Regions from separate parts of the Psychrobacillus sp. FSL K6-2843 genome, predicted to be linked through region 3. Evidence: riboswitches for the same ligand, from Rfam matches in the RefSeq annotation. Region 3 holds a riboswitch; each other region holds the start of a gene.
What was found. A riboswitch is a leader RNA that binds a small molecule or an ion and turns the genes downstream of it on or off. The one in region 3 is predicted to bind S-adenosylmethionine.
Positions count from the first base shown of each region.

Region 1 (5,986 bases), 1.4 Mb from region 3:
TTTTGCAACATTAGTACAAAAAGTAGCGAAGGCTGTGGCAGAAGGTAGGGATGTTATCAATCTCGGACAAGGAAACCCTGACCAGCCGACACCTGACCATATTGTACAAGCGCTATCGACAGCAGCACAAAGTCCGCTTTCTCATAAATATTCTCCCTTTAGAGGTATAAACGAGCTAAAGCAAGCGGCCGTAGATTTTTATTCTCGAGAGTATGACGTTAATATAGATCCTAATAAAGAGGTAGCCGTACTTTTTGGTACTAAAATAGGTTTAGTAGAGCTACCTTTAGCTATGATGAATGAGAAGGAATTAATGCTCCTTCCTGACCCTGGTTATCCAGATTATCTCTCTGGAGTAGGACTAGCAAATGTGCAATTTGATACTATGCCACTGTTAGAAGAAAATGCGTTTCTACCCGATTACAAGCAGCTTACCCCGGACCAAAAAGAGGCAGCGAGACTAATGTATTTGAATTATCCTAATAATCCTACGGGAGCCTCTGCTACTTTAGAGTTTTTCCAAGAAACTGTTGAGTTAGCAAAGGAAAATGATATAGCCATTGTCCATGATTTTGCTTACGGAGGCATCGGCTTTGATGGGAAAAAACCTATTAGTTTCTTACAAGCAAAAGGTGCTAAAGAAGTCGGAATTGAAATGTATACGCTATCCAAAACCTATAATATGGCAGGCTGGCGCGTAGGGTTTGCCTTAGGTAATTCTAAAATGATTGAGGCTATCAATATTATACAAGACCATCTTTTTGTCAGCCTCTTTCCTGCTATTCAATCTGCAGCAGCAGAAGCACTAAATGGGTCTCAGGAATGTGTGGAAGAATTAGTGGCACTCTATGAAAAAAGAAGAAATACTTTCATAGAGGCTTGTCGCAAAATTGGTTGGAATGTGAAAGCTCCTGAAGGCTCATTCTTTGCATGGCTTCCTGTACCAAATGGCTATACTAGTGAACAATTTGCTGACATACTTCTAGAAAAAGCAGATGTTGCTGTCGCTGCTGGCAATGGATTTGGTAAACACGGGGAAGGTTATGTACGCATCGGACTTTTAGTTGATGAGGATCGCCTGATTGAGGCTGTTGACCGTATAGAAAAGCTAGAACTTTTTTAAGAATTAGTTACTGTTATCATCTAAAAGATGTTTAAGTGAAGTTAAAAGACACTAATTTCTATGAAAATAATTGATAAATTGTCTTTATAACCGCATAAAAATTTTTATGACCGGATAGCGCGATTTTATGACCGGATAAAAATTTTTATGACCGGATAGCAACGTTTTATGACCGGATAATTTTTTTTATGACCGTTCAATAAAAAACAAGCTTAATCCTCTGGAGGTATCTTACATGAAAAAATTTATAGGACTATTTATACTTGGTATTTTAGTTTATTTTCTCATCACAATATTAATTAGTGTGTTTAAGTGAAATAGCCAACAAAATAAAAAAAGACTACAAAAGTAGTCTTTTTTTATGTCATATTCTATTGTTTATTTGAATTCTTTTATATGTTAACCTACTACACTTTCTATTCCTCTATTGTCCTGGGGAACTTGCTCCCTTGCTCAATCGGATAAAACTGAATTGCACCAGTCTCTTCATCATGTTTCCGATGGAATTCCATCCCTTTTACTTCGGCTAAGACTAGGTCAACCGTAATTACAGGATTCTCACCTTTGATGAAGTGACCTCCAAAAACAGCACCATATTGATCACACATTGATCCGTGAAAATGTGTGGCATATTTTCCTTCTTGCTGACATATAACTCCTGTACCATGTAAAAATTCTATAGGTCCTTCTTTTACGATCATTTCATTATAGGCTACACCTATTTTCGAGGAATCAGCTGGAATTAAATAGACAAAGCCACATTTTTGAAAGCTTCCAAAGCAGCTAACGACAGTGGCAGAAGTAATTTGATTGGCTTCACATATTGCTTCTATCCCTTCTATCAAATCTGTTCCATATTTTAATCTAGCACCAACTATTCTCTCAAAATCACCTACTGCAAAATTTGCTCTTATTGTCATGTCGATTCCTCCAATTGCATAATTATTTATTATCTTATAATTTTAATCTTTTCTAAAAAATTTTACTATTAAAAAATAGCTCTTGACTTTGTTAGTTTAGTATAGTAAATTTTCATTTATAGAATAAACGAAAAACTTAATAGCTTATTATCTCTTATCAAGAGTAGCTGAGGGACTGGCCCGTTGAAGCTCGGCAACCATCTATACCAAAAGTATAGAAAGGTGCTAAATCCTGCAAAACATTTTTGTTTTGGAAGATAAGAGAGGACAATGCATTTTTGTGTGCCTCTCTTTCTTTTTGAAAGAGAGGCTTTTATATTTATTCGAATTCTTTAATAATTATTAAGGAGGAATTTTAATGAAAAAGGTTGGTTTAGTATTATCAGGAGTTCTATTAACGGGGTTGCTTGCGGCTTGTGGTGATGAATCTAAAGGTGACAAAGCCTTAGATGAAAATAAATTAGTCATAGGTGTAACTGCTGGTCCTCACGAACAAATAGCTGAGGTTGCAGCAGAAGTTGCAGCAAAAGATGGACTAGAAATAGAAATTAAAGCTTTTTCTGATTACATACTTCCAAACACAGCACTTTCTGAAGGTAACCTAGACGCAAATAGCTATCAACATGAGCCTTTTCTTGATGCTTTCAACGAAGACCATGGTACTGAGCTAGTACCAGTTGGTAAAACTATTTTAAACCCAATGGGTATTTACTCTGAAAAATTTAAATCGTTCGAAGATTTACCAGAAGGTGCCACATTTGGATTACCAAACGACCCAACTAACGGTTCACGCGCATTATATATACTAGAGGAAAATGGCTTTATTAAAATTAAAGAAGATAAAAAAGAAAATGCTTCTATTTATGATATCGAAGAAAACCCTAAGAATATTGAATTTATCGAATTAGAGGCTGCTCAAATACCGAAACAGCTTAGCGAGGTAGATGCTGCAGCAATCAATACAAATTTTGCTTTGGCTGCTGGCATTAACCCGAAGGAAGACTCAATTCTTTTAGAGTCATCTAACTCTCCATATGTGAACTATATCGTTGTCCGCGCGGAAAACGAAGATGATCCAACCGTTCAAAAGTTTGTAAAAGCTTATCAATCAGAGGAAGTCAGAACATTTATCGAAGAAGAGTTTCAAGGTTCTGTGTTAGCAAGCTGGGATGAGTAGAAATAACAAAAACGTTGCCGCAACCGGTAACGTTTTCTTTAGAAAGGAAGATTTAACATGATAGTTTTAGAGAATATTACAAAGGAATTCATCAGCAAAAGCAACACAGTAAAGGCTGTCAGTAACGTAAGTCTTCATGTAAGAAAAGGTGAAATTCACGGAGTTATCGGCTATAGCGGAGCAGGGAAAAGCACACTTATCAGATGTGTTAACCTGCTCGAAAAGCCAACAAAAGGCAAAGTATACATTAATGGCGAAGAAATAACCCCCCTTCCCCTTCCTCAACTTCGAAAAGTCAGAAACAAAATAGGCATGATTTTTCAAGGATTTAACCTTTTAAAAACTGCCACTGTTTACGACAATATCGCTATACCTTTAAAGCTGCTTGGCTACGACAAGAACGAAGTTAAAAAAAGAGTGGAAAAATATTTAGAAATAGTAGGCTTAACCGATAAGCATAAAAGCTATCCAAACCAGCTTTCTGGCGGCCAAAAGCAACGTGTAGCTATTGCAAGAGCTCTCTCCCAGGAACCAGAAGTATTATTAAGTGATGAAGCAACAAGTGCTCTGGATCCAGAAACGACTGACTCAATATTAGAGCTCTTATTAAAGATCAATAAGGAGTTAGGTATAACTATTCTTTTAATAACTCATGAAATGAATGTTATTCAAAAGATTTGTGATCATGTGTATGTGATGGAAAACGGAGAAGTTGTAGAAGAGAACACAGCTATTAATCTTTTCACGAAGCCTAGTCATCCGACAACTAAAAAGTTCTTAAACACAATTAGTCAACGTAACTTATCCCCTTCCCTTATTTCTCAGCTCCATGTGACGGGTGCAGTCACTCGCTTGACTTTCGTTGGGGAAAGTACTGGAAAACCATTATTAGCAGAGGTTAGTCAGAAGTTTGATGTACAACCAAATATCTTAACGGCCAATATTATTGAATTGAAAAACGGAATTGTCGGTAATATCGTGATTCATTTAGTAGGAGAAAAAAATCAAGTACAATCAGCTATTCGCTTCTTAGAAGAACAAGGAGTTGGAACTGAGAGCTTGGAGGTGCACTCATGAGTAGATTCGAACAATTCACTAATCAATGGTTGCCAATCATCGGAGAATCTGTAATTGAAACATTTCAGATGGTAGGCATATCTTTATTCTTTTCCATAATCATTGGTATCCCACTTGGAATACTTATCGTTCTAACTAGACCAGGTCAAGCGTTACAAAATGCGGTTATATACCAAGTTAGTAACCTTCTGATTAATATAATTCGTTCTATTCCATTTATTATTCTACTATTTTTTATCCTTCCTTTTACTAAATTTATTGTTGGAACTACGATCGGTGTTAAGGGTGTTATCGTTCCATTAGTAATTTATACTGCTCCATATATTGCACGATTGATGGAATCCGCACTTTTAGAGGTACAGAATGGTGTCATTGAAGCTTATACAGCGATGGGAATTAAAACTCCTTCTATCATTTGGCATGTGCTACTGCGTGAGGCACGTCCTTCAATTATTTTAGGCTTAACTATTTCGACAGTGGGATTAATCGGAGCTACGGCAATGGCAGGTATGGTCGGTGCAGGTGGACTTGGTGACCTAGCATATCGTTTTGGGCATTTACGATATGAAGAAGATATCATGTATGCCACGGTGCTTATATTGATCATTCTAGTTCAAGGTATTCAGTCTATCGGTAACAGATTAGCTGCAAGGATAAAAAAAGATTAAACGGAGGCATTTCTAATGACAAACCAATTGCACATAGAACGTAATGGGCCTATTGCTACACTTGTATTTAATAGAGCTGAAAAGAAAAACTCATTTTCTCTCGCTATGTTTAAACAGCTGGGTCAAATCTTAGAAGAGTTAGAAAAGGATACTTCTATTAAATTGCTTATTTTAAAAGGAGTGGATGAAACCTCCTTTTCTTCTGGAGCAGATATAACCGAGTTTTTAGAAAATCGTTTTTCTGCTGAGAAAGCGAAGGCTTATAATGACTTAACGCTTGAATCGGTTGAAAAACTATACCGCTTTCCTAAGCCGACTATCGCACTTATTAAAACATTAGCTATTGGTGGTGGTTTAGAGCTAGCTAACTCTTGTGACTTTAGATTTGCTTCGGCTGGAAGTAAGCTTGGTATCACTGCAGCAAATATAGGAATTATATATAATCTAACAAGCACTAAGCGATTGGTAAATTTGATTGGTCCCTCTAAAGCTAAAGAGTTACTTTACACAGCTAAGCTTATTTCTGCTGAAGAAGGACAGGAAATTGGTTTAATTGATTATGTTTTTCCGATGGAAGAGGTGGAAGAGGAATGCTTGATTTTTGCTAACAAAATTGTGAGCAAATCCTCCACTGCAAACAATGGAATCAAGCAAGTTATCCAGTCTATTTTAGATGGAGAAAATGAAGAAACGCTTGAGATAGAGCAGTTGATATTAGATTCCTTCAGCTCTAAGGATTATACAGAAGGTATTCAAGCATTTTTAGAAAAAAGAAAGCCCAATTTTACATAAGAGGTGTAGATCATGAGCAATGCTAAAAATAATGACTTACTATTAGGAAATATAGACAATCACACAAAATATCCAATTGACTTTAAGGAATTAGAACAGGAAGCGAGAGAAGCATTAGAACCTGGTCCCTTTGGTTATATCCGTTCATCGGCAGGTGGAGAAGAAACCTACAATAAAAATATAAGTAGCTTTTCCAAATACTCGATAGTTCCAAGATTCTTAACAGATG
Region 1 covers NZ_CP152021.1:1,869,515-1,875,500, reverse strand. The annotation lists gene MKY94_RS09355 (pyridoxal phosphate-dependent aminotransferase) at 1-1,123, shown strand, start outside; gene MKY94_RS09350 (PPC domain-containing DNA-binding protein) at 1,540-2,043, opposite strand; SAM riboswitch class I at 2,195-2,307, shown strand; gene MKY94_RS09345 (MetQ/NlpA family ABC transporter substrate-binding protein) at 2,402-3,220, shown strand; gene MKY94_RS09340 (ATP-binding cassette domain-containing protein) at 3,278-4,297, shown strand; gene MKY94_RS09335 (methionine ABC transporter permease) at 4,294-4,965, shown strand; gene MKY94_RS09330 (enoyl-CoA hydratase-related protein) at 4,981-5,757, shown strand; gene MKY94_RS09325 (alpha-hydroxy-acid oxidizing protein) at 5,770-5,986, shown strand, end outside.
Region 1: another riboswitch for S-adenosylmethionine. It lies ahead of MKY94_RS09345 (MetQ/NlpA family ABC transporter substrate-binding protein); the one in region 3 lies ahead of MKY94_RS02485 (methionine biosynthesis PLP-dependent protein).

Region 2 (5,986 bases), 1.5 Mb from region 3:
CTTGCTTCGTCATTTCGACTGTAATTGCGCCTACAGGCATTGCAATGGCAAGTCCCACCATTACATAAGCAAAATACAAACTCACAATGAACACTTCTCTCAAAAGTAAAAATAAATACCCTCATATGTCCGTTTATATGAATTATTATACAGAATAAAGCATATTATATTCAACCTCTTATACTAAACTTTTTCGTTAGTAGAATTTTAATATTTCACACTGATAAACAAATCATCGAAATGAAACACATCTTCAATTAAAAATCACAATCTCAGTTATACTTCTACTTTTCAAAATTTCATATTTACTTATGCACCTATAATAGAACTAGAATGTTGGGAACAACTATTAATGCTATAGACCTTGGTAATAATACAAAAAAACGAGGCACCATTGCCAAATGATGCCTCGTTTCATCCTACGTTAATTTATTTTAAACAAATCTCCAAAAATATAATTCATCTGTTTCTTTATAAATTTTCGCCCCACATTTTTCTAAAACTCTATGCGATGGAATATTGTCTTTATCCGTATCAGCAATAACATACATAACATCGGCCTGATCTAGCAACCAGTTTTTCATGTTATTAATAGTTTCCGTCATATAGCCGTTCCCTTGATATTCTGGAAGAGTATAGTACCCTATTACTACTTCACCATTTTCATTAGGAAGACCTTTTAACATTACTCCACCAACACTACAGTTTTGATCTTTCGAAACGATTAACCAATTGGTATACCAAATATAATTTTCTTCATCACTTAACAGTTTTGAAAGTCTAATTTCCATAGCTTGTTTAAGATCCGAACTAAGAAATCTATTTGATTCATTGATAGATAAACTCTGTTCCATTTTCTTTGGATTATCAATTAGTAATCTTAGATTTTCTGCAGTCAGTGGAATTAATATTAATCTTTCTGTGTCTAATTCAATCATTATTACACTCCTATCATAATTTTGTACGTCATTTTATAGACAAAAACAAATTTAAAAATAGGTATATGTTATTGGCAGCTACTCCCATTAAAATTTATCCAAAATAAAGGTAGCATTACACTTTGCCGTCCAATATTGTATGGTCATTAAAGTTTATCATTCCAGAAATATCCTGTCTATTCCAATATGTTTTTACTATTAACTTCTAACTAATTCTTATATAGTTCTATTAATTGTTTACCGTCCGTAGCACCTATTATTGTATTAAGTGGAATTAGATTGATTAAAACAGTTAGATACGATACAAAAATAAAACTATCCAAATAGTTTCTAAAAACTAGGAATTCATAACCAGTTAATAAGTGAAGTACTATAGCAGAAATAAAGTTAAAGAAAACTCCCCCTAAGTAATAAAATGTTTTTTGGCTTTTACTTAATTTCTCATGGTTTTCTGAAAAAACTCTTCCTCCAAAGAAGTAAACTTTTTTTATGAGAAAATTATTTATCTGTAAAAGTGTATTACCATTCCCTATAGAGAACTCACTTACTTTCGCACCAAATATTTTCAAAAAAAATGCGTGTCCAGCTTCGTGAATGAGTGCAATAATTGGGCTAATAAACAAAGTAATAATTATGAAGTTTATTAAAAAGTCCATCTTTTCATCCCCTTTCTAACATTTACGGAGAAAGGGTTATAATGTTTCGAATATTTCTGAATATTAATTTTCAGCCATATTATTTCATGAAGTAAGAGTCGTCTAAGTAGTTCACTGAACATTAAATGATAAATCAACCTTTTTTATGACTATTGTCTTACAACTGGTTTATTCGGCTATAAAATTTCTTTCCGGTCATAAATTTTTCTATCCGGTCATAAACTTGGTCTATCCGGTCATAAAGTCCATTCTTCACACAAATGAAAAGCTCTGAGTGATTTACTCAGAGCTTTTTTCAATTTAATCTGATCGAGTCATGTTTTTTGCGTAAAAGATTTCGTCCATTTCTGTTTTTAGCTTTTTCGTTATCAATATTTTTTCTTCTTCTGAAAGTTCATCTTCGTTGTAGCCAAATAGGTAATTATTCAAGTCAAACTGCTTTAGCTTACATTTAGTATGAAAAATATTTTCCTGATAAACGTTAACATCGATCATATGGTAAAATTCCTGCAAAGCATCTGGGATATAATTTTGAATGGAATTAATATCGTGATCTATGAATAATTTATGGCCTTTCACATCTCTCGTGAACCCTCTCACTCGATAATCCATGACCATCACGTCAGTTTCAAAGGAATGAATCAAATAATTTAGTGCTTTTAATGGAGAAATTTCTCCGCAAGTAGAAATATCTATATCTGCTCTAAAAGTACTGATTCCTTCATCCGGGTGATATTCCGGATAAGTATGAACAGTAATATGGCTTTTATCTAGGTGACCAAGTACAGTTTCTGGTATTGGCCCCGGAGATTGCTTAAATGATTCTATCGGTGTTTGATCGACAGGTCCTTCCGATACTAAAATGGTTACACTTGCACCCTGCGGCTCGTAATCCTGCTGTGCAATATTTAATATATTCGCTTCTATAATTTCGGATACTTTGGTTAGTATATTAGTTAAGCGTTCAGCGTTATATTGCTCATCAATATATTCTATATATTTTTCCCTTTCTTCCTTGGTTCTCGTATAACAGATATCATACATATTAAAGCTTAGTGTTTTCGTTAGATTATTAAACCCATGTAACTCGATTCTTTGTTTTGGTGTCAAACTCATAGACCTAACCTCGCTTCCAATAAAGTGTAAATCAATTCCATTTAAAAATATGTTTCTTTGCATAATACAATGTCTCTTCTCTTTTGTTTTCCCTAATATCTGAATAAATAAAACTAAAAATAGGAAAAACTCCTGTTTAAATAAACAGGAGTTTAATATACAAGACAAATAATACTTCCTTCTGACTGTTCAATTAAACATATTATTCCCAATCATAAGGTGTAGCTTGGTATACATAGTAATTTAACCAGTTTGAAAATAATAGATGCGTATGAGCCTTCCATGTATTCAATGGTTGACTAGAAGGATCATTGTTAGGGAAATAGTATTTAGGCATCTGAACCTCTATTCCTTTGTTGAGATCTCTATTATATTCCTCTGCTAAAGTATTTGCATCATACTCTAAGTGACCAGTCACCATCACATATTTGTTGTCATTCGATTTCACAAGAAAGACTCCAGCTTCCTCAGAATTGGCAAGTACGGTTAGGTGCTCATTCTTTTCAATTTCTTCTCTTGAAACAGATGTATAACGCGATACAGGGGCATTAAATTCGTCATTAAATCCTCTTACTAGATCCTCGACCTGATCAATTAAAATGTGCCTAAACACTCCTGAACACTTTTGATCAAGAGGAAATTTATCAATTCCATAATGGTAATAAAGAGCTGCTTGGGCACCCCAGCAAATATGTAACGTTGAGGTCACATTCGATTTAGACCATTCCATGATTTCCTTCATCTCTCTCCAGTAATCTACTTCTTCGAATGGAAGTTGCTCAATTGGAGCACCAGTAATAATCATCCCATCATACTTTTTTTCCTTAATTTCATCAAATGTCGAATAAAATGTATTTAGATGAGTTTTACTAGCATTTTTAGATTCGTATGTTGCTGTATTCATAAATGTTATATTTACTTGTAATGGTGTATTACCTAAAAGTCTTAGTAGCTGTAACTCTGTTTTTTCTTTTTCAGGCATAAGATTGAAAATAACGATGTTGAGTGGACGAATATCTTGTGTATATGCTCTTTCTTGATCCATTACAAAGATTTTCTCTTCTTTTAATAATTTTGTTGCCGGTAATTGTTTTGGAATATTAATAGGCAATTTATTTCCTCCTTATAGAAAAGCACTAGAACTAACGTTTGTACAGTGAAAACATAGATACAATTACAAAGCAATTCAGATTTTACTTGAACCTTGTGGGTAAAGTCTGAGCTAGACAACCAAAAACCAGATACTTTTTTTCAAACAAAAATGCCCCTCTTTCCATGTAAGAAAAGAGGGGCAGAAAGTTGCTCTTTAGCTCTTATCTTCCAAGATAATGTCTTGTAGGAGTTAGCACCTTTCTGTAAAACAGAGGTTGCTGAAGCTTCAACGGGCCTAATCCCTTCGCTTCTCTTGATAAGAATATTTAATTGTTATAATTATTTGTCAATAAATAATATTAGCATGGTCTCTTATTTATATCAACCCATTTTCAAGAATAGCCTATTAATCTCATAGTTCTAACCACTTCTCCATTAATTGTTCCAACTGCTCTTCTGCGTGCAATTTCTTCAAGCTTAATGACTCATAGATTGACCAGTCTGCCTCTAAGTTAATCTGATTTTCTAAGTCACTTATTATCTTCTCTAGCTCATTTATTTGGTGCTCTAGTGGAACCTTATTTTCTTGTTTAGTGGTTGGTGATTTTTTTATGGGATGCTGCTCCTTTATTTCTTTCTCCGAATTTTGTTTAGAGCTAAATTCAACCCATTTTTCTCTTGCCCATTCAAACGGGCCTTCATAAGTTGTAAGCTTGCCATTCTCTAGCCAAACAGTTCTTGAAAATAGTTTATTTAAGAAATATCTATCATGGGAAACAGCAATAATTGTTCCACTAAAATCATCGAGTGCTTCTTCTAACACCTCACAAGAATCAATGTCCAGATGGTTAGTTGGTTCATCTAATATTAAACAATTGATGTCTTGATGCATTAACTGTGCTAGACGAAGACGCATTCTTTCTCCACCGCTTAAATCAGCAACTCTTTTGAAAACATCGGGTCCGTAGAACATAAACTTCGCTAAAATGTGGCGCGCTTCTCCTTCACTAACGTTCACTTCACCTCTGAAAATATCTATCAATCGAGCTTTTGGATCTCCTATCTCAAAATGTTGAGATAGGTAGCCAAGTCTTACATTACTCCCAAATCGAGCTTCCCCTATATCAATTGTTTCTTCCCCTCTGAGAATATTTAATATGGTTGTTTTACCCGTTCCATTTCTTCCTACTATAGCAAGTCGATCTTTCCAATAAACATGCATATCTGTGTCATTTAAAATCTTTTTATCTCCAAAGCATTTGGAGACGCTCTCCATTATTACTACTTCTTTTCCACTTCTAGGTGCTGCGTCAAATGTCAGGTTCATTTTTTTAGGATCTATCAAAGGCTTTCGAACCTTTTCCATACGTTCTAGAGCTCGTTCCATATTTCTCGCTTGTCGATGAAGTCCTGCATTTGGAGGAACAGCCTGATTAGCCCAAATTTTCAATCTCTTAATGGCTTCTCTCATTTTTTTTATCTTTTTTTGTTGTTCCTCATATTGCTGGAATTCACGAGTCAGCTTTTCTTCCTTCTCTATTAAAAACGAAGAATAATTACCATGATAAAGTGTTAACATCCCGTCCTCAAGATCGGCAACATTAGTGACAACCGTATCTAGGAAATATCGGTCGTGTGAAATTAAAACTACAGTCCCTGAATAGTTAACCAAATATTCCTCCAGCCACTCTATAGCATACAAATCCAAATGATTGGTCGGCTCATCCAAAAGTAATAACTGTGGTCTGGTTAGAAGAAGCTGTCCAAGCATTATTTTTGTTTGCTCACCCCCACTTAAACTTGAAAAAGTCTGATTGACAAAGCCACTTAGCTGTAACCCTTGAATTACTTTATCAATTTCCGAGTCAATACCGTATCCACCCTGTAAAGTGAATTTTTCCTGAATATCCCCATACTGTTTTAAGAGCTTTTCTAATATCTCAGAATCAGCTACTGCAAGCTCATGTTCTAGTTCGCTCATCTTTTGCTGAAGTAGCCTTATATCCTCAAAAGCATCATATAGCAGATCTTTCCCTGTAATATGGTTTTCAAAAGTGGGGATTTGAGCAAGATAACCTATTTTTGTCCCCTTTTTGAAGGTTATCGTACCTTGATCTGGTTTTTCTATACCTGCAATCATTTTAAAAAGAGTTGTTTTACCGCTTCCATTTCTACCAACTATCC
Region 2 covers NZ_CP152021.1:1,978,557-1,984,542, reverse strand. The annotation lists gene MKY94_RS09950 (LysE family transporter) at 1-85, opposite strand, end outside; gene MKY94_RS09945 (GNAT family N-acetyltransferase) at 435-938, opposite strand; gene MKY94_RS09940 (site-2 protease family protein) at 1,148-1,594, opposite strand; gene speD (adenosylmethionine decarboxylase) at 1,895-2,710, opposite strand; gene metA (homoserine O-succinyltransferase) at 2,913-3,821, opposite strand; SAM riboswitch class I at 4,021-4,125, opposite strand; gene abc-f (ABC-F type ribosomal protection protein) at 4,215-5,986, opposite strand, start outside.
Region 2: another riboswitch for S-adenosylmethionine. It lies ahead of metA (homoserine O-succinyltransferase); the one in region 3 lies ahead of MKY94_RS02485 (methionine biosynthesis PLP-dependent protein).

Region 3 (5,986 bases):
TTACACCAGATTCACAAATATAATCTCCAGTTTCCTCTACAATATCATCTGTTGTATATTCATAAGCTTGTTTACTCATCATACATTCCTCCTTAAAGAAGTTAACGTCTTACTCTATAATTACCCCAACAAATAAAGTAAAAACCTTCTTTAAGGAAGGTTCATTTTAGTTAAAAGAGGTTAGCCGGACTTTAGTCCAACCAACCTCGCTTAATTTTTTGGTTATCCACATGTGGATACTTATTTCCAAACATCCTGTGCTATTTTCACCACATGGCGAATTTTCGCCCATTGTTCATCTTCTGTTAATAAGTTGCCTTCCTCGGTAGAGGAGAACCCACATTGAGGGCTCAAGCAAAGCTGTTCAATTGGTACGTATTTGGATGCCTCTTCTATTCTAGCTTTAATTAAATCCTCTTCCTCGAGTTCGCCGTGCTTAGAGGTGATCAGCCCTAACACGATGTAAAGGTCTTTTCTGTTAACATGACGCAATGGCTCAAAGCCACCTGAACGATCATCATCAAATTCTAAAAATAATCCATCCACATCTAATCCACCGAATATAGTTTCTGATACTAATTCATAGCTGCCGCTCGTAATATACGTGGAGCGGAAATTTCCTCGACAAATATGCATTGTCACTAGCATATCGGCAGGTCTTTTTGAAATAGACTCATTAATAGCTCGTGCAGAAAAGGACAAGGCTTGCTCTAATGACAATCCTTTGTCTTTCAAAGAAGCAATTCCTTCCTCGGAAAAGGAGGTTGCCCAGGAAGTATCATCGATTTGTAGATAACGACAGCCTTCATCGTATAATGCTTGGATAAAACCTTGATAAGCTGTGATCAAGTCGGCGAATATTTCCTCATCGTTGTTATACACACCTTCCTCAAATGCTGCTCTATAATAAAGCATATTCGGGCTTGGGATAGTGAATTTTACTACAGCATCACCTGCAACTTCTTTTAAGAACTTGAAATGCTCTATCATATAGTGAGTGCTAAAGCCAATTTTTCCTGTTACTTTAATGCCATGAGCTTTTGTTTGGACTCCCTTAAAAGACAAGCCTTTATCGGGTTCATAAAACTCTACACCATCTAGTCCTCCTAAGAAATCGAAATGCCACCATTTACGACGGAATTCGCCGTCTGTAATGGAAAGTAACCCAGCTTCTTTCTGTTTTTCAACCAGTTTAATAATTTCTTCATTTTCAATCTGAGTTAGCAGCTCTAAAGTTATCTCTTTCTCTTCAAATTGAGCTCGCGCTTTTTTTAAGCGTTCTGGTCTTAAGAAACTTCCTACATGATCTGCTTTGAAGGGTGCTTTTACTAGTAATTGATTGGTCATATTAAACTCCTACTTTCTTTATAATGTGTAGTAACTATTTCCAATGATTGTTCAAAGTCTGCTAACAGGTCATCCACATGTTCAAGCCCAACCGAAAAGCGAAGCAGTCCATCAGTAATTCCACGCTTTTCTCGTTCCTCCTTAGGCATTGCTGCATGGGACATAGTAGCGGGGTGGGAGAGAATAGATTCTACTCCACCCAAACTTACTGCAAAAACAGGTATTCTTAGATTTTCAACAAATATTTTTGTAGCTGTCTTGCCTGGCAAACGAAAGGAAAATATAGCACCAGAGCTGGCCGCCTGTTTTTTATGAATTTCATGTCCTGGATGAGATGATAATCCAGGATAGAAAACTTCCTCCACTAATGGGTGATTTGCTAGATAATTGACCAAACTAATAGCCGTCTCCGTAGATTTTTCGAAGCGCACACTTGTTGTTTTAATACCCTGTATGAGTGTATAGGAATCTTGAACACCCAGTATGGCTCCAAAGGAATTTTGAAGAAAACCTGACTTGCTACCAAGCAACTCATCCTTTGTAACTGCAAGGCCGGCAATGATATCACTATGTCCAGACAAGAACTTAGTTGCACTATGCAAAACAACGTCTACACCTAATTCGAGCGGCCTTTGGTAGAGTGGTGTCATGAAGGTATTGTCTAAAAAGGTTAGAGAATTATTGGCTTTAGCTATGTCTACAATACCGGCAATATCAGTTATACCTACTCTCGGATTTGAGGGAGTTTCTATATATATTAGTTTGGTATTGGACTGAATTGCCTGCTCAACAGCATCTAAATTAGAAAGGTTAACAAAAGAATGCTCTATACCAAAGCGAGGTAAAACCTCTGTCACAAAGCGAAAGGTGCCACCATAAACGTCCTCCGTCATGATTATATGGTCTCCGGCAGATAACAGCATTAAAGAGGTTGATATCGCTGCCAGACCAGAAGCGAAAGCAAATCCTCGCGTACCACCCTCTAGCTCTGCTATGGTTTTTTCTAATGCTTCTCTGGTTGGATTACCAGACCGACTATAATCAAAGGGGCCGAAGCTATCAAAACTTTCCTGATGGAAGGTAGAAGATAAATAGATTGGAACATTCACAGCACCGGTTCTTCTTTCATAATTACCTCGAGTTGAAGCAGTAATTAAACTAGTTTCAAGTTGTTGATGAATAGACTCCATTAAACAATAACCTCCTTCTCTAAAGCTACAAATACTTGCTTTAGGTCATTGATTAAATCTTCCGCTTCCTCAATACCAACAGAAAACCTTAATAAACTATTATCTACTCCCCGAGCAATCCGTTCAGATTCTGGTATATCTGCGTGTGTTTGAGTGGCAGGGTAAGTAATGAAGCTTTCCACACCACCAAGACTTTCAGCAAATATGATTAACTTTAGCTTTTCTAAAAAAGGACCTACCAGTTCGCTTCTTTGAAGACGGAAGGAGAGCATGCCACCCTTGCCTGCATAGAGAACATCTTTTATTAAATGCTGTTGCTCTAAAAATTTTACTAACTTCTTTGCGTTTGCTTCATGCTGTTTCATTCTTAGATGGAGAGTTTTTAACCCACGTATCAACAGCCATGAATCAAATGGTGAAAGGACTGCACCTGCTGCGTTATGGTTAGCCTGTAATTTCTCGCCCAATTTAATGCCTTTTGATACAACCAACCCAGCCAGTACATCATTGTGACCTCCGATATATTTAGTAGCACTATGTATGACAATGTCTGCGCCAAGTTCTATTGGCCTTTGTAAAAAAGGAGTTAGGAAGGTATTATCCACAATTAAAAGTAACTCATGCTTCTTAGCTAACTCCGCGTATAGCTGAATATCAATCTCTTGCATTAACGGATTAGTAGGTGTTTCAAGAAAGATTGCCTTCGTATTTTTGGTAATAAGAGATTCCACCTCTACGTAAGAGGTAAATTTACTATAAATAGTCCTAATATTATAGGAGTCAGAATATTGATTGAAAAGGCGATAAGTACCTCCATATAAGTCCTCTGGGGCAATCAATTCATTACCTGAACGGAAAAGGGAAAGGACCAATTGAATGGCTGCCATTCCCGAACTACAGGAAAATCCTGTATCGCCTTGCTCTAGCTTGGCTATTCCCTCCTCTAAAATAGCTCGTGTAGGGTTTTTAGTTCGAGTATAGTCATAGCCGGTAGATTGGCCAAGACCATGATGTTTATAGGCTGTGGATAAATAGATAGGAGGATTAACTGCTCCAGTTTTTGGATCACAATGATTACCTAATTGAACTAATTGTGTATTAATGTGAGTTTTGGACATTGTTATTCACCTCTTATTATTAATAGGTTCAACATTTCGAAAATAAATCACAAAGTAGACTCTAAGATAAAAAAATTCAGGATAAATATAGAATAGAAGCATTTTGCCAAATAAAAAGAGGGCTCTCTTCATAAGAAGAGAACCCCCAATATAGATTGAAGTCATTCTTCTTATCTTCAAGACAAAAATGTCTATTGGATTTAGCACCACACCTATAATGGCTGGTTGCTGAGACATCATAGGGCCAATCCCTCCGTCTCTCTTGATAAGAAATAAAAATATATAATTTTCAAAATTTAGCGATAAGTAAGTTTATCATGGGATGAATATAAATTCAAGAGTTATTTCACATTTGGAATTGCTACCCAGTGACCGGAGGAAACTTCCACAAGCTTAGATTGCTTCAATTGATATCTATCCTCTACATTTGATTCCTCCAAAAGCTTCCTTTTTTTCTTAGCTTCTACCTTAGGATCAGGAATAGGGATTGCTGCTAATAGGGATTTTGTATAAGGATGTTGTGGGTTAGAATAAAGCTCTTCACTTTCCGCAAGCTCCACAATTTTACCAGCATACATCACCGCTACCCGATCACTAATATGCTTAACCATAGATAGATCATGTGCGATGAAAAGGTAAGTTAGACCTAGTCTATGCTGTAAATCCTCTAGTAGTTCTACAATTTGTGCCTGTATAGAAACGTCTAAAGCTGATAGTGGTTCATCACAGACGATAAAGTCAGGCTCTACTGCCAGTGCTCGGGCAATGCCGATTCGTTGTCGTTGCCCACCTGAAAACTCATGTGGATAACGCATGGCATGGGAGGAATCCAACCCTACCATTTTTAGTAACTCTTCTACACGTTGTTTTCTTTCCTCTGCATTTTTGCTCAAACGATGAATATCTAATGCCTGGCCGATAATATCTAACACCTTTAAACGAGGATTTAAGGAAGAATACGGATCCTGAAAGATAATCTGCATATGTCGTCGCATCGTTTTTAATTCACTTTTACTCAAACGGTTGATGGCGATTCCCTGATAAAGCACATCTCCATCCGTAGGCTCATGTAACCGAAGAATGGACCGACCGGTAGTTGATTTTCCTGAGCCAGATTCTCCTACAAGTCCAAGGGTTTCTCCAGGTTTGATGAAGAAGCTGATATCATCCACGGCCTTCAGCACATTCCCTTTGCCTAATTGGAAATGCTGCTTTAAAGATTTGACCTCTAATAACGGCTTGCCATTTTCTAAACCAATGGAACGAAGCGGTGGTCTCTTGGGTTTCTTCCTTTCATCTAAACGAGGAAGTGCATTTAATAATTTTTTTGTATAGTCATGCTGAGGATTTTCAAATATCTTTTCAGTTGTCCCGGTTTCTACAATTTCGCCATTTTTCATAACTGCCACTCGATCGCACATACCTGCAACTACACCCAAATCATGAGTGATTAAAATAATGGAGGTGCCAAATCTTTGCTGCATATCCTTCATTAAATTCAAAATCTGAGCCTGAATGGTAACGTCTAGTGCAGTTGTCGGTTCATCTGCTATTAATAGCGTTGGCTTGCAGGCAAGTGCAATAGCGATCATAACTCTTTGGCGCATACCACCTGAAAATTCGTGAGGATACTGGTTGTAGCGCTCTTCGCTATTCTTAATGCCTACTAGCTTCAAGATTTCAACTGCTTGGTTCTTTGCCTTTTTTTTAGAAAGCTGCTGGTGCTTGATAAGACTTTCTGCAATCTGTGGGCCAATTCGAATGGTAGGGTTTAAAGATGTCATGGGATCCTGGAAAATCATACTGATGTCTCTTCCTCTAATACTCTCCATTTCCTTTTCAGTTTTTGTCTCAAGAGATTCTCCTAAAAATTCAATGGAGCCATTTTTCATGAAGGAGGGGGGAGAAGGCAGCAGGCGCATGATGGAGCGGGCAGTGACACTTTTTCCACTACCTGATTCTCCTACAATGCCAAGTGTTTCTCCTTTTCTTACTTCAAAGCTTACGCCTCGAACAGCCTCAAATTCATTGTCGTTTGTTAAAAAAGAAATCTGTAAATCTTTTACTTTTAAAATAGTTTCCATGAAAACCACCTATCTGATTAAAATCTTCAATTTATTATTTATGATTCATGCTCTTTCAGTAGAGAGCGTATATTTTAAGTAATATGAGCGGTTTCTACAAAAAAGAAGACTAAACACGCACAATTATGGCGCATTTAACCCTACGCTTAATAGAACCAAATTATTTGCGTTGACTTAATAGTAGTTCGAATCTATACTATACTATACCACTCGGATTTATACAATATAGGGAGGGGGTATTTGGTAT
Region 3 covers NZ_CP152021.1:500,502-506,487, forward strand. The annotation lists gene MKY94_RS02470 (hypothetical protein) at 1-82, opposite strand, end outside; gene MKY94_RS02475 (5-methyltetrahydropteroyltriglutamate--homocysteine S-methyltransferase) at 241-1,347, opposite strand; gene MKY94_RS02480 (aminotransferase class I/II-fold pyridoxal phosphate-dependent enzyme) at 1,344-2,537, opposite strand; gene MKY94_RS02485 (methionine biosynthesis PLP-dependent protein) at 2,537-3,655, opposite strand; SAM riboswitch class I at 3,823-3,927, opposite strand; gene MKY94_RS02490 (ABC transporter ATP-binding protein) at 3,997-5,739, opposite strand; gene MKY94_RS02495 (ABC transporter permease subunit) at 5,985-5,986, shown strand, end outside.

Region 4 (5,986 bases), 1.8 Mb from region 3:
CTTTAGCCTTTTCATCTGACTCCCACTTCCACATGTTCAACATACCTCATTTCTGTAACACTCTCTACGTCCTATTTATTTCTTTCTTTCGATTTGTTTGATAGGATTAATTATACTCTAGAAAAACAAAGGAGCGTGTCTATTTTGATTTATCCATACAAAGATAAGAAACCTTCGATTGATGCATCTGCCTATATTGCTGATTATGTCACAATCACAGGTGATGTTACAATCGGTCCAGAGACTACAATTTGGTTTAATACGGTAATAAGAGGGGACGTTGCCCCTACTATAATAGGAAGCAGAGTTAGTATTCAAGATTTAAGTTGCCTTCATCAAAGCCCAAATAATCCACTCATAATTGAAGATGAGGTAACTGTTGGCCATCAGGTTACATTACATAGCTGTACTATACGTAAAGGCGCATTAATAGGCATGGGGTCCATTATTTTAGATGGTGCAGAAATAGGCGAAGGAGCATTTATTGGAGCTGGTAGTCTTGTCCCTCAAGGGAAAAAAATCCCGCCTAATACTTTAGCATTCGGTAGTCCAGCTAAGATTATACGTGAATTGAATGACGAAGATAAAAAAGATGTCCAACGAATTATTCATGAATATGCTGAAAAAGGACAGTACTATAAATCCATCAAACCCTTATAGAAAGATCGAATTTAAAATAGAATAAATTAGAATTAAGAAACACCTAATTTTAAAATTTTTATAAATTTGACTCCGGTTATTTTTATACAATAATCCATTAAGAGTAAATAGATCCATTTATTTGGTCAGCCTATTTACCGTTAAGCTGTATAATTGTTTGAAAAAAACAAAAGGTATTAAGAGGCTAGCCTCTTAATACCTTCTTTCTTTAGGCGAGGCATTCCAATAGAAGGAAGTCTCTGAATTCTTAAATACCCGCTTTTTGCTTTAATTGCTCTGCCTTGTCGGTTTTTTCCCATGGAGCATCGATGTCAGTACGTCCGAAATGTCCGTAAGCTGCCGTTTGCTTGTAAATTGGGCGACGAAGGTCTAGCATTTTAATAATTCCAGCTGGACGAAGGTCAAATAGATCACGGATATATGATACTAAATCCGCCTCTGCTACTTTTCCTGTACCAAATGTATCGATTGCGATAGAAACTGGTTGTGCTACACCGATTGCATACGCTAGTTGTACCTCACAGCGATCTGCAAGACCAGCAGCAACAATATTTTTTGCTACATAACGAGCGGCATAAGCTGCAGAACGGTCTACTTTTGTTGGATCTTTTCCAGAGAAAGCTCCTCCTCCATGGCGAGCATAACCTCCGTATGTATCAACAATAATTTTACGTCCAGTTAGTCCAGCATCACCTTGAGGACCACCAATAACAAAGCGTCCCGTCGGGTTAATAAAGTATTTCGTTTCCTCTGTTATTAAATCAGTAGGTACTACCGGTTTTATAACATGCTCTTTTAAATCTCTTTGGATTTGTTCTAAAGTTATTTCTGGGTGATGTTGTGTAGAAATAACAATCGTATCAATATGAACAGGGTTGTTATTTTCATCATATTCAACTGTTACCTGTGTTTTACCGTCTGGTCGTAAGTAGTCTAAAGTTTCATCCTTCCGAACCTGTGCTAAGCGACGGGCAAGTTTGTGAGCTAGACTGATCGGTAATGGCATAAGCTCTGGAGTTTCATTACATGCGTAACCAAACATTAACCCTTGGTCTCCTGCTCCAATAGCCTCGATATCTGAATCAGTCATCGCACCTTCTCTAGCCTCTAGCGCTTGGTCTACACCCATAGCAATATCAGCGGATTGCTCATCAATCGCAGTTAAAACTGCTGAAGTTTCAGAGTCAAAGCCGTATTTAGCACGTGTATAACCAATTTCTTGGATAGTCGAACGTACAACTTTAGGTATGTCTACATATGTAGAAGTTGTTATTTCTCCTGCAACTAACACTAAACCTGTAGTAACGGTTGTTTCACAAGCAACTCGTGCATTAGGGTCTTCCGTTAAAATTGCATCTAATATAGCATCAGAAATTTGGTCACAAATTTTATCTGGATGCCCTTCTGTTACTGACTCCGATGTAAATAATCGACGTTGTGTCAAAAGATTCCCTCCTATATCCTGCGAGATTTCTCTCAGGAATTGATACGGTACTCATTCCCATGTCAAGCCAATAGTAAACTTGAAGCTGCTTCGGACTTGGCACACAAGGATTTAGGGCGATGTAAAATAAAAAAACCTTTCACTCACGTAATTACATGAGGAAAGGGATTAATATCATAAACACCTTTCACTCTTATCAATCAAGGAATTTCACCTTGTCTCAGGTTGGGCACCTTTGTAATGATTTTTCAATTACAGGTTGCCGGGTTTCACAGGGCCTGACCCCTCCACCAGCTCGGAATAAGAGTATCCGTTCAATTCACCATCATACGTAAAAATTAGTTATAAGTCAACCGATTAAATGTAATTTTTTCTCAAAAACAAAAATTATTCCAATAATGGGCTTCTATTAGTGTAGACTATTTAGTGTAATGTGTTATACTATTTCACATATCAATGAAAAATCCTCTTTATGTTGACTATTTACATGAAGAGATAAAAATTAAAAAAGGATGGTAATACTAAATGAATTCAATCGATACTGTGAGCGAACTGAACGAATTGTTAGCTGGTAACAACATTAGCCTTCAATTATCAGTACCACAATTGGTGGAAAAAGCTACTTCTAGAGGAGAAGCAGTACTAACTTCAACTGGAGCTGTTAAAGCAGAGACAGGCAAATATACAGGACGTTCTCCACAAGACAAGTATATTGTTGATGAACCTATCTCAAAAGACAAAATCGATTGGGGCTCTGTAAACCAACCTATCTCATCTTCTCATTTTGAAGCACTATATACAAAAGTTATGAACTATTTAAAAGAACAAAATGAACTATTTGTATTCAAAGGATTTGCTGGTGCTGATAAGGATTCGCGTCTAAGCATTCAAGTAATAAACGAGTATGCTTGGCATAACCTTTTTGCTCACCAACTATTTATCCGTCCTTCTGAAGAAGAGTTAGTAGCTCATAAAGCAGACTTTACTGTAATCAGCGCACCAAACTTCAAAGCAGATCCTGCTATTGATGGAACAAATTCAGAGACTTTTATCATTGTTTCTATGGAAAAACGTATTGTTTTAATTGGTGGAACAGAATACGCAGGAGAAATGAAAAAATCTATCTTCTCTATTATGAACTATTTATTGCCAGAACAAAATATTTTGCCTATGCACTGCTCTGCTAACGTTGGAGAAAAAGGCGATGTAACGTTATTCTTCGGCCTTTCAGGTACAGGTAAAACTACATTATCTGCTGATGCTGGAAGAAAGCTAATCGGTGATGATGAACATGGTTGGTCAGATAATGGTGTATTTAATATTGAAGGTGGCTGCTACGCAAAATGTATCGACCTAACAAGAGAAAATGAACCACAAATCTTTGACGCTATTAAATTTGGTACTGTTTTAGAAAACGTTGTTGTTGACCATACAACACGAGTTGCAGATTATGCAGATAACTCTTTAACAGAAAATACACGTGCAGCTTACCCAATTCAATATATCGATAATATTGTAGATCCATCTGTAGCGGGTCATCCAAATACAATCATCTTCTTAACTGCAGATGCATTTGGCGTGCTACCTCCTATCAGCAAACTTACTAAAGAGCAAGCAATGTATCACTTCTTAAGTGGGTTTACGTCTAAATTAGCTGGTACAGAACGTGGAGTTACTTCTCCTCAGCCTGCATTCTCAACATGCTTCGGGTCTCCATTCCTTCCATTGCATGCAACAGTTTATGCAGAAATGCTTGGTAAGAAAATTGACGAGCATGGAGCACAAGTATTTCTAGTGAACACTGGCTGGACTGGTGGAGAATATGGCGTAGGAAGTCGTATGAAGCTTTCTTACACTCGTACAATGGTCCGTGCAGCGATTGAAGGGAAATTAAACGAAGTGGAAACAACAAAAGATGCAGTATTCGGTTTAGATATTCCTACAAGCATCGATGGAGTTCCTTCTGAGGTATTAGTTCCTCGTAACGCATGGGCAGACAAAACTGCTTATGATAAAAAAGCTGCTGAGCTTGCTCAATCTTTCCATGAGAACTTCAAAAAGTTTGGTACCGTATCAGAAGAGATATCTCTTAAAGGCGGTCCAACTGCTTAATCTATATACTTTAAATGGCCGTGAAACTTTTCACGGCCATTTTTTTGTTTATTTGCTTAGTGATAATAATAGCTAAGTCGCTTTATTTGTGCAGACAAGCAATTATTGAAGCAAGGATATATTTCCTTAGTCACCATAGTAATTGTAAAGTTCACTTCTCCTCCACAAATGACGCTTATGTGGAAAACAAATAATAATCATCCATCTATCGTCGCATAAAAGAAGGAGGCCATAGACACTAGTCTATCACCTCCTCCCCTATATATTTAAAAGAATATTACTCCTCAAAGTCGTCGTGATATTCCATGTCAGTAGAAATGGGGAAGATTCCTTTTATCTCTTCTGCTTTTTCTTCATCTACATTAGAAAAAATAATCTCAGAGCCATAATGTCCAATTTCTAACTCTTCTTCGCCCTCTGCATTGAAAAACATCGTGAACCATTTAAGTCCTCCGACTGGGTCAATGGAGTAATTCCGGAAAAACAATCTATTTTCATCGTTTAAATTAACAGTAATTACCTTCATCAATCCCTCATTCATCACTTCAAAGCTTTTTTCACAAAGCTCATTGACTGCATCCTCTTCTTCAGCCCAGCAATGTATAACTACTTCAGAATACTGTGTTGTATACTGATCCCATAAGTCTTCCCAAAAGCTTAAATCTATTGGGAATAACGTTTTTTCCTCTAAACTCATTGACTCTACTTGAATAACTAACTGACCCAAATTATTTTCCTCCTCCATGTTTTTTCATCCAAATACACACGTCTCTCACTACTTGTCGATTTACCTTAGAAGGAAAGTAATGTGTGTAATCCGGATAATACCATGTCTCTACAATTTTGTTATACCCTATTAATGCCTGCTCTAATACTTTTGCATGCTCAATAGAAACATTGACGTCTTTTCTACCATGAATTATTAAAATAGGAGCACTGATTTCTTCTACTCGCTCTAATACATTTCTATCCTCATATTCTTCCTCACGGCTTGAAGGAGTGCCACCAATTACACGCTTCATCATTCTCCGCATATCCAGTCTTTCCTCATATGTAAGAAAAATATCAGTTACTCCTGCCCAGGAAACAAGAGAACTTATGTCTTCTCTTATGACGGCCGTCCATAATGCCATCATACCGCCCCTAGAAAAGGCAAATAGATGAATTTTGTCAGGATTGCAAAATTGCTTTAAGACATCCACTGCATAGACGGCATCCCATCGATCCTCTCCACCAAATTCATCTCGCCCCTCTCCACCACGATTTCCTCGATAATAGGGAGCAAAGACCACAAGGCCCTGCGAAGCAAATTGGGCTATTCGTGCAGGACGAACCATGCCTATCCCTTGAATACCACCCCTACAATAAAGCATCCCATCATAATTCCCCTTTTTAACAGGGAATGCTAGCATTCCTTTTATGCGCAGTCCACAAGACCAGTAAGTGATTTCCTTTAAATGAACATTAGGATTTGGAGATGGATAGACTCGAATCCTATCGATCGTTCCATTTTTCTTCATGAACCCTCACCTCTTTAAGAATAGCTATCATACCTTTATCCTTCATATGAAAACTTAGATTTGTACAAGCTTCCAGCTCCTCCTGAGTAAGCCAGAGTGCTCCATCTGTTTCATATATGGTTGACCCTGTATGTATATCCTCGACCTCTGCGATATATACCGCCTTACAAAAGGGGCTGACATCATGAACTACATATTCTGCAAGCCATCTTAAGTTAGAAACTACTACATTCGTCTCTTCTAGTGTTTC
Region 4 covers NZ_CP152021.1:2,830,707-2,836,692, forward strand. The annotation lists gene MKY94_RS14245 (alpha/beta hydrolase) at 1-34, opposite strand, end outside; gene MKY94_RS14250 (gamma carbonic anhydrase family protein) at 145-660, shown strand; gene metK (methionine adenosyltransferase) at 908-2,104, opposite strand; SAM riboswitch class I at 2,295-2,411, opposite strand; gene pckA (phosphoenolpyruvate carboxykinase (ATP)) at 2,630-4,216, shown strand; gene MKY94_RS14265 (hypothetical protein) at 4,494-4,943, opposite strand; gene MKY94_RS14270 (prolyl oligopeptidase family serine peptidase) at 4,945-5,736, opposite strand; gene MKY94_RS14275 (NUDIX domain-containing protein) at 5,711-5,986, opposite strand, start outside.
Region 4: another riboswitch for S-adenosylmethionine. It lies ahead of metK (methionine adenosyltransferase); the one in region 3 lies ahead of MKY94_RS02485 (methionine biosynthesis PLP-dependent protein).